DNA from 3 places in the Vibrio sp. R10-SG3-ISO3 genome. Region 3 is predicted to be linked to each of the others. Evidence: riboswitches for the same ligand, from Rfam matches in the RefSeq annotation. Region 3 holds a riboswitch; each other region holds the start of a gene.
The links. Region 3 has a riboswitch for thiamine pyrophosphate ahead of thiD (bifunctional hydroxymethylpyrimidine kinase/phosphomethylpyrimidine kinase). Riboswitches for the same ligand answer to the same signal wherever they lie in the genome.

Region 1: linked by a shared signal. The riboswitch ahead of thiC (phosphomethylpyrimidine synthase ThiC) and the one ahead of thiD (bifunctional hydroxymethylpyrimidine kinase/phosphomethylpyrimidine kinase) in region 3 are both predicted to bind thiamine pyrophosphate.
Region 2: linked by a shared signal. The riboswitch ahead of thiB (thiamine ABC transporter substrate binding subunit) and the one ahead of thiD (bifunctional hydroxymethylpyrimidine kinase/phosphomethylpyrimidine kinase) in region 3 are both predicted to bind thiamine pyrophosphate.

What each region holds. Positions count from the first base shown of each region.
Region 1 covers NZ_JCBDHE010000011.1:2,361-5,634, forward strand. The annotation lists gene AC6R1A_RS01845 (multicopper oxidase domain-containing protein) at 1-515, shown strand, start outside; gene crcB (fluoride efflux transporter CrcB) at 625-1,008, shown strand; TPP riboswitch at 1,091-1,189, shown strand; gene thiC (phosphomethylpyrimidine synthase ThiC) at 1,351-3,274, shown strand, end outside.
Region 2 covers NZ_JCBDHE010000059.1:107,819-111,092, reverse strand. The annotation lists gene mpl (UDP-N-acetylmuramate:L-alanyl-gamma-D-glutamyl-meso-diaminopimelate ligase) at 1-883, shown strand, start outside; gene AC6R1A_RS17935 (flavin prenyltransferase UbiX) at 899-1,522, shown strand; TPP riboswitch at 1,586-1,699, shown strand; gene thiB (thiamine ABC transporter substrate binding subunit) at 1,776-2,753, shown strand; gene thiP (thiamine/thiamine pyrophosphate ABC transporter permease ThiP) at 2,802-3,274, shown strand, end outside.
Region 3 covers NZ_JCBDHE010000034.1:95,702-98,975, forward strand. The annotation lists gene AC6R1A_RS08480 (PstS family phosphate ABC transporter substrate-binding protein) at 1-384, shown strand, start outside; gene thiD (bifunctional hydroxymethylpyrimidine kinase/phosphomethylpyrimidine kinase) at 418-1,254, opposite strand; TPP riboswitch at 1,346-1,503, opposite strand; gene AC6R1A_RS08490 (LysR family transcriptional regulator) at 1,660-2,547, shown strand; gene AC6R1A_RS08495 (hypothetical protein) at 2,657-2,809, opposite strand; gene AC6R1A_RS08500 (PhoX family protein) at 3,204-3,274, opposite strand, start outside.

The sequences.
Region 1 (3,274 bases), on a different contig from region 3:
TTCCTCTGTGTGAATTTGATGTCGTCGCGTCTGATTTGCCACAGGGTCAAGCGCTGCCAAGTTTTCCTCTTAACCCTGTGCCCGCGCTCGATCTACCCAACGCTGAAGAGATTGACTTTGTGTTTGAGTGGCAAGGTGCGGTAACGCCCGTAGGCAAAGATGGCAAGGCGAGTCCAACCTTTTGGTTGACCAACAAGGTGGCGTGGCAGGGGATGAGTCGTCATTCGATTCCTGCGCCGCTGGCGCAGTTGGAGCTAGGCAAAACCTACATCTTCGATCTTAAAAATGTCACTCAGTACCATCATCCTATTCATCTTCATGGCCATACCTTTACCGTGCTCGAAATGGACGGTAAGCCGCTCCTAGAGCCGTTCCATACGGATACGGTACTACTGGGCAAGAATGGTCGTGCCAAAGCGGCTTTCGTCGCGGACAACCCCGGTCGGTGGATGTATCACTGTCATGTCATAGAGCACATGAAAACCGGTTTGATGGGCTATATCGAAGTAAAGTGACTCCTGTAACTTTTTAAATCTAACAGAGTGTTTAGCGTCATTACATTGATCTGAAGTCTGTTTTTTTGTCTGTTTGGCGCTACACTAACGCCATAAATTTGGAGGGGTTATGGGTCAGTTTGCAATTTTAGGGTTTATTGCCATGGGTGGCGCCGTTGGTGCGTGCTCTCGTTATTTAGTGTCTGAGCTGTGTGCGACATTACTGGGGCGAGGTTTTCCATACGGTACGCTAACTGTTAACGTAGTCGGCTCACTGGCGATGGGCTTACTGATCGCCGCGTTTGAAAATGGCAACCTTGCGACTGAACCATGGAGACAGATCATCGGGCTCGGTTTTCTTGGTGCTTTGACAACGTTCTCTACGTTTTCGATGGACAACGTTTTACTCATGCAGCAGGGCGCCTTTTTCAAGATGGGACTCAATGTCTTACTCAATGTGGTATTAAGCATCTCTGCCGCTTGGGTGGGCTTTCAACTGCTGATCAAAAGCTAGCTTGCTTAGAGGTGCTTTGAGCCTCACTAGACAAAATTTACACAGGTCGGCTTGGTTTATCCAAGCCGTTTTTATATACTCGGTTCACTTGTCGGAGTGCCATAAGGCTGAGACCGTTTATTCGGGATCCGTTGAACCTGATCAGGTTAATACCTGCGAAGGGAACAAGAGAAGATATCGACCCTCCTAATCTAGGATTCGTTCTCTCTGATCTGAGCGTCATGCGATCTATCTACAGATAGGTACCCGCGTCAGATCGCCCTCTTGTCGCATCTTTCCGCCAAGCATTTTTATCTCTAACACTCATGCTCCTACGAGCAATAAAGAGCAAGGAAAAATGCTATGTCGAATCGCAAACAAGCGAGACTGGAAGCCAAACAGTTTATTGATACCCTCTCGGTACAGGCGTACCCTAATTCACGCAAGGTTTATGTAGAAGGTTCACGACCTGATATTCGTGTTCCTATGCGAGAAATCTCCCTCGCTGACAGCTTGATTGGCGGTACTAAAGACGCGCCGATCTTTGAGCCCAATGAGCCGATTCGCGTTTACGACACTTCTGGTCCTTATACCGATCCTGACCATACGATTGACCTCTACCAGGGCCTGCCTAAGCTACGTGATCAGTGGATTGAAGAGCGCGGTGATACGGAGCTGCTCGATGAGGTCAGTTCGGTATACACCAAACAGCGCTTGGAAGACGATACGCTAGACGAGCTGCGTTATGGTAACTTACCTCGCATTCGCCGTGCGAAAAGCGGTCAGTGTGTTACTCAGCTCCACTACGCGCGTCAAGGTGTGATTACACCGGAAATGGAATACATCGCTCTGCGTGAAAACATGGGGCGTGCTCGTTATCGCGATGAGGTGTTGAACCAACAGCATCCAGGTCAAAGCTTTGGGGCCCACTTGCCAAAGGACATCAGTGCTGAGTTTGTCCGCCAAGAAGTGGCCGCGGGCCGTGCCATCATTCCATCCAACATCAACCACCCGGAAGCGGAGCCAATGATTATTGGTCGCAATTTCTTGGTCAAGGTGAACGCCAATATTGGTAACTCTTCTGTGACCTCTTCCATTGAGGAAGAAGTTGAGAAATTGGTTTGGGCAACACGTTGGGGCGGCGATACGGTGATGGATTTGTCGACCGGACGCAATATTCACGAGACTCGAGAGTGGATTCTACGTAACAGCCCAGTTCCGATCGGCACCGTGCCTATGTACCAAGCGCTTGAAAAAGTGAATGGCATTGCAGAAAACCTCAACTGGGAAGTGATGCGAGACACCTTGATTGAGCAAGCTGAGCAGGGCGTCGATTACTTCACGATTCATGCCGGTTTGCTGTTGCGTTATGTGCCGATGACGGCCAAACGTGTCACGGGTATTGTCTCTCGCGGCGGCTCGATCATCGCTAAGTGGTGTCTCGCTCACCATCAAGAAAGCTTCCTTTACACCCACTTCCGCGAAATTTGTGAAATTTGTGCCAAGTACGATGTCGCGCTTTCGCTCGGTGATGGCTTGCGTCCAGGTTCGGTGGCCGATGCCAATGATGAAGCGCAGTTTGCTGAGCTACGCACGTTGGGTGAACTGACTAAGATCGCGTGGGAGTATGACGTGCAGGTGATCATTGAAGGCCCTGGGCATGTACCTATGCACATGATCAAAGCCAATATGGATGAGCAGCTAGAGCACTGCCACGAAGCGCCATTCTACACTTTGGGTCCTCTGACGACCGATATTGCCCCTGGGTACGATCATATTACCTCTGGCATTGGCGCTGCGATGATCGGCTGGTACGGCTGTGCGATGCTCTGCTATGTGACGCCGAAAGAGCACTTGGGTCTACCCAATAAAGAAGACGTTAAGACGGGCTTGATTACTTATAAACTCGCGGCGCATGCGGCGGATTTGGCTAAAGGCCACCCTGGTGCTCAGGTTCGTGACAATGCGCTCTCAAAAGCTCGCTTTGAGTTCCGCTGGGAGGATCAGTTCAACTTGTCGCTGGACCCTGATACAGCGCGAGCTTTCCACGATGAAACTTTGCCGCAAGAGTCGGGCAAAGTGGCTCACTTTTGTTCAATGTGTGGACCAAAATTCTGTTCGATGAAAATTTCTCAGGAAGTGCGCGAGTACGCTAAAGACACGCAACAAGTCGAAGCCGACCAAGCCATCTCCGTTAAAATGCTCGATGATCCACTTGAAGGGATGCGCCAAAAGTCAGAGGAGTTCCGTCAATCGGGTTCTGAGTTGTATCATCCTGCCGCGCAGC
Region 2 (3,274 bases), on a different contig from region 3:
TGAAGCTGATGAATACGACAGCGCTTTTTTCGATAAGCGTTCTAAGTTCGTTCATTACCATCCACGTACCTTGGTCATGAATAACCTTGAGTTCGATCATGCAGACATCTTCGATGATCTTGAGGCGATTAAGCGCCAATTTCACCATCTAGTGAGAACCGTACCGGGCAATGGTCGGATGTTTACTCCTCAATCAGACCTGGCGCTGCAAGACGTTATTGCCCGTGGCTGCTGGAGCGAACAAGAGTACACAGGGTGCGATTCTGGCTGGCAAGCGCAAAAACAGGCCCAAGATGGCAGTGTCTTTGATGTCTTATTGGCGGGAGAAATAGTGGGTCGAGTGACGTGGGATTTAGTCGGCGATCACAACGTCAGCAATGCGTTGATGGCCATCGCGGCGGCACGTCATGTGGGGGTCACTCCGGATCACGCTTGTGAGGCGTTAGGGCGCTTTATTAATACCAAACGCCGCTTGGAGTTAAAAGGGCAGGTCAATGACATCACTGTGTATGACGACTTTGCTCATCATCCAACGGCGATTGAACTGACATTGGGCGGCTTACGTAACAAGGTGGGTCAATCCCGAATCCTTGCGGTGTTGGAGCCGCGCAGTGCAACCATGAAACGCGGGGTGCACAAAGAAACGCTTGCGGCCTCATTGCAGGCGGCCGATGAAGTGTTCCTCTTTCAGCCTGAGTCAATTACTTGGTCTGTGAGTGAGATTGCCGAGCAGTGCGCGCAACCCGCTTATGTCTCTGACGACATCGACGACTTGGTGCGCAGCATCGCTCGGCATGCTTGCCCCGGCGATCAGATTCTGGTGATGAGCAACGGCGGGTTTGGCGGAATTCACGACAAACTGTTAGCGCAATTAGCCCAATAATAAGAGATACGCACAATGGCTGAAAAATCCATCACCCTCGCTTTTACCGGAGCCTCAGGCGCGCCTTATGGGCTGCGTCTGTTGCAGTGCTTGTTGGCCGCGGACTATCAGGTTTACCTGCTGGTTTCATCGGCGGCGCGAGTGGTGTTGGCCACCGAGCACGGATTAAAACTGCCTGCCAACCCAGACAGCGCCAAGCAAGCCTTGGTCGCCCATCTCAGCTGCGACCCGGCTAAATTAGTGGTGTGCGGCAAAGAGGACTGGTTCTCGCCCGTGGCCTCTGGCTCAGCGGCGCCCAAGCAGATGGTGGTTTGCCCTTGTTCGGCGGGCAGTGTGGCAGCGATTGCTCATGGTATGTCCGATAATTTGATTGAACGCGCCGCCGATGTGGTGATGAAAGAGCGTGGTCAATTGCTGCTGGTGGTTCGAGAAACGCCTTTCTCAACCTTACACCTTGAGAACATGCACAAGCTCTCGCAGATGGGCGTCACTATTATGCCGGCCGCGCCCGGTTTTTATCACCAACCTAAATCGATAGACGATCTTATTGATTTTATGGTCGCGCGCATTTTGGATCACCTCGGCATCGAGCAATCCTTGGTGGCGCGCTGGGGCTATGATCAACGTAAAGATTCGTGATTGCGTCTTGGTGGGCCGTCACGCAAGTATGGCTATTGTAGGGCAGACCTATTACAATCAAGCCGAACCTCATCGGGGAGCTATTCATTCACTGAATGACGCTGAGATCGAGCTTTGCTCGGGACCCGTAGACCTGAACCAGATAATGCTGGCGTAGGAATTGAGCGAGGACATCAGACGTCTGTTTGTCCCTCAGACCTGCGTGGCTCAACAAGGAGAGCGAGCAGTGAAATCCACTTTTATCCCTTCATTTATGCCACTTTGTGCCGCCGCGGCACTGACGTCTTTTTCTGCAACCGCAGCCGATACGTTAACCGTTTATACCTATGACTCTTTCGCTGCCGATTGGGGCCCAGGCCCAGTGGTAAAAAAAGCGTTTGAAGCACAGTGCGACTGTACGTTGAATTTTGTAGCTTTGGATGATGGCGTCTCTATCCTCAATCGCTTGAGACTGGAAGGCGACAATAGCAAAGCCGACATTGTGTTGGGGTTAGACAACAACTTGATGGCAGAAGCGCAGCAAACCGGTTTGTTGGCTGAGCATAGCGTCGATACGTCATCCGTCACCTTGCCAGGCGGCTGGTCCAATACGACCTTTGTGCCGTACGACTACGGTTACTTCGCGTTTGTCTACAACAAAGAGACCTTGGCTGAGCCACCGACTAGCCTCAAAGCACTGGTGGAATCAAATGACGACTTAACAGTCATCTACCAAGACCCGCGTACCTCAACCCCGGGTCAAGGTTTGATGCTGTGGATGAAATCTGTCTATGGCGACGAAGCGCCGCAGGCGTGGAAAGCGTTGGCGAAAAAGACAGTGACGGTCACGAAAGGGTGGTCTGAAGCGTACTCGATGTTCTTAAAAGGCGAGTCTGATATGGTGCTCTCTTACACCACGTCACCTGCGTACCATCTGATTGCCGAAAATGAGGCTAAGTTCGCTGCAGCGAATTTCGCGGAAGGTCATTACACTCAAGTAGAAGTGGTGGCCAAAGTCAAAACGAGCGCCAACAGCGACTTGGCGGATGCCTTTATGCAGTTTATCCTCAGCGATGACTTTCAGTCGGCCATGCCAACAGGGAACTGGATGTACCCTGTCACTGACGTTGCGTTGCCAGAAGGGTATCAAAGCCTGACGAAGCCTAGCCAAGCCTTGAGTTTTAGCGCTGAAGAGGTGGCTACCCACCGCAAAGCGTGGATTCGTGAATGGCAAAACGCGTTGACCTTCTAAGGTTAGGCGTTCGTGCAATCTGTCCCTAAATTAGGCGTATGGGTCGCGATGTTGATCGCGGCCTTTGTCGTTTCTGCGCTGCTGGCCTTGCTCAATCAAGCGCCTTCCCTCGATCTGCGTGTCATTTGGCAAGACCCTTATTACCGCCACGTTACCCAATTTAGCTTCTATCAATCTTTCCTCTCAACGCTGCTCAGTGTCGGCTTGGCGATCCCCGTCGCCCATGCTTTGTCGCGGCGGCAGTTTATCGGGAAAGCCTTGGTACTTAAGCTGTTTGCGACCACTTTGGTGCTGCCTGTCTTGGTGGGGGTGTTTGGCTTGCTGGCGATTTATGGGCGCAGTGGTTGGTTGGCGACACAGCTTGCGCAGTGGGATCTTTCGCTACCATTTAATATTTACGGTTTGCACGGCATTTTGCTCGCGCACCTCTTTTTTAATCTTCCTTATGCGGCGCGTTTGCTGCTGCAATCACTAGAGTCGATTCCGGCGGAGCAACACAAACTGTGCGCCCACTTAGGCAT
Region 3 (3,274 bases):
GACGATGAAGCCTTAGTCGCCGAAGTGGCCGCCGATCCCAACGCCATGGCGTTTATCGGCTTTGCCTACTATTTGCAAAATCAAGACAAGTTGAAAGCGATCGCCATCTCTCCCTCAGGCGCCAACGCCGTCAAACCCAGTGTCGAGAACGTAATTATGGGGCGATATACCGCACTTTCCCGCCCTCTGTTTATTTACGTGAACAAACAGGCGCTAGAGAAACGGCCATCATTGAAACGCTTTGTCGATAGTTATATCGACAGAGACAACATCAACAAAGTCGTCTCCCATTCTGGCTACATTCCTCTCTCCAACGATCGCTATGACGCGGCGCGTTTTATTCTCAACTCTAGCCGCTCTGGCTCGGTCTCGATGCCCAAATAAGGGCCCTTATGTTGTGACTGCACACCATCGCGATTAACGCACATTTTGGTGGCCAGAGAAAAAGTGGTGCACAGGCCCATGTCCTTGACCAACAGAGAGTTCGTCGGCATGCGCAATGGCTTGTGAGATGTATTGCTTAGCCAAATGGACCGCTTTGTGCAGCCGATACCCTTGGGCAAGATAGGACGCAATGGCCGATGACAACGTACAGCCCGTACCATGAGTATTATGAGTGGCGACTCGCTTAGCGCGAATCAATTCACTGCCACTCCTTTCAATCAGCAAATCGTTGCTGCTTTCGCCCTCTAAATGCCCGCCCTTAAGAAGCACTGTTTTGGCGCCCAAGGCGCGCAGGGCGTCAATCATCGATCCCATCTCTTCTTCCGATGTCGGCGTTGCTCGCCCAGTCAGCGCCGCCGCCTCGGGTAAGTTTGGTGTGATCATATCGGCAAGCGGTAGCAGGTCTTTCTTGAGCGCACCCACCGCACTGGCGTGCAGTAAGCTGTCACCACTGGTGGCCACCATTACCGGGTCCACCACTAGAAACTTGGGCTGATACGCCGACAAACTTTGTGCCACGACACGGATGATTTCAGCGTCAGCCAACATGCCAACCTTCACCGCCACGACATTGAGATCGCTCAATACCGCATCGAGCTGCGCTTGAACATGGTCGATAGGGATAGGATGAATGGCGTGAACGCCACAGGTATTTTGCGCGGTAATTGCCGTAATAACGGAGCAGGCGTAACTGCCTGTTGCACTGATCGCTTTGATGTCGGCTTGGATGCCCGCGCCGCCGCCACTGTCGGAGCCAGCGATGGTTAGGACAATCGGAGTTTGAGGGTCATAAAATGCGGTTTGGTTCATCGGTGTTCCTCACGCACGCGCCAGGAACTGTGTGCAGAGCGCGTTGGCCAAGCACAACACATAACGGGCGAGATTGTGGCGACCCCACGACACCGCGTTATGAATAGTTCCCTACGTCAGTGCTAACTGAATCAGGTTCAACGGGTCTCGCGATGCGATCTCAGCCCTCCTTCTATGCTTCTACGACAGGCTCGTTAATCAAGCTATCGTTATGACTCGAGCAGAAGGAACGCTCCCCGACTATGTCGCCAACCTTAACCCTGTGATAGCGCAGATGCAACCTATTCAGATCACTTAAATAACCCGAGTGAATCGAGGAGTGGGCGATACGAACGCGACGTTTGGCACACAGAACATTATCGTTTACTCTTAATTTTATAAATTTTCGTTATTGATTTGACGGTTATGCTCAATCCACTCTGGCTCAAAACGTTTCAAACCTTGGTCGAGACCGGCCACTTTACTCATACCGCAGAAAAGCTGTTCATGACTCAGCCCGGTGTCAGCCAGCACATCAAAAAGCTCGAACAGGCTTGCGGCTACCCACTGATTGCGCGTCACAACAAGAGCTTTGAAGTAACGGAACAAGGCAGACAGGTCTATCAGTACGCAAAGCAGCGCGCCAAACAAGAAACAGACCTGATTGCTTCGTTATCTCAGGACGACGCGCATCGCGGTGAGGTGTCGGTCTCTTGCTCTGGCGCGTTGGCGCAGCTTATCTACCCGCATCTGCTCGATTTACAGTGTGAATTTGCACAACTGGTCGTCAAGCTGGAAGTCGCCCCCAACCGTAAGATCATCGACGATTTGGCTGAGGGGCGCGCCGATTTGGGCCTTGTCACTCACATCCCGCTCGACCCGAGAATCGAAGCGCAAGAGATAGGTCAAGAAACCATGTGTTTGATTGTGCCGGCAAACGTCGACGAGCCTATTACCCCTGAACTTCTCCTTGAGATCGGTTTAATTCGCCACCCCGACGCGGAGCACTATCTCTCGCTCTACTTTTCGCAGTGTGGCGACAAAGCGCTGGCGGGGATTGATATTCGCGCCCTGCGCACCTCGGGCTACATCAACCAACTCAGCCAAATTCTTCTGCCAGTTGCCAAAGGGCTCGGTTTTACGGTGCTGCCACACAGCGCATTCAGCTCTTTCACTTTGCGCGATCAACTTGCTGTGCATCAGCCAAAGAAAGCCGTCGTCGAGACCCTGTATTTGGTGAGCAAAAAACAAAGAGCGTGGCCAGCCCGTTTTCATACGGTGGTGGATAAGTTGACGGACGTGATCTCGCTATAACCCAACGCACTGCCATAGCCAAAATTTTCGATAGGCTTGAAACGCAAAATGGAGCCCAAGGCTCCATTTTTGCTGCTGCTTCAACGCTCATTATCGTCGTTATTTGAGGTCATGCCTCTAAGACGTCTTCGCCAGCGAGTTCAGAAATAATCAGTAGATCGGACTCATCCAGTTTAAGCCCCAGCATAGGGAGACCATGCTGAGCACTCCAACAACATAAGAAGACCACACAACCTAATGCTACCCAAAGTAGTGATACCATAGCCTAACCTCCTCCTCAGTTATCATCACCGTACTTAATAACCTAAAGGTGCCACTTCTCTCATCAGAAGGCGCTCAGATAGACTTTATTCTTTTTACGTTGGGGCGTCTGCGCCAATAGAAATGGGGTAGATTCGCCGGGTCAATCGCTCAATGTCGTATTGTTATCTGGAGTTTATTCGGATTAGAACACCTTAAGGTTATGCTGAGTACTCTTTCAATATAGGGATTGCGATTGTGAAGCGCAACACTCTTTGCGGTGAACACACGAAACCTTGACGTTTTTTATGCGAGCGATCGCATAAATATGCCAATGTGGATATCGGCAATAAAAAATGGGCGCTCGTGGCGCCCATCTTGATGCGAATGATTGTTGATGCAAACAGTGAGACAGCTTAAGCGCCAATAACGCCGCCATCTTCACGGGTAATGGCAACGATGGTGGAGCGAGGCTTGCTGTCACCAC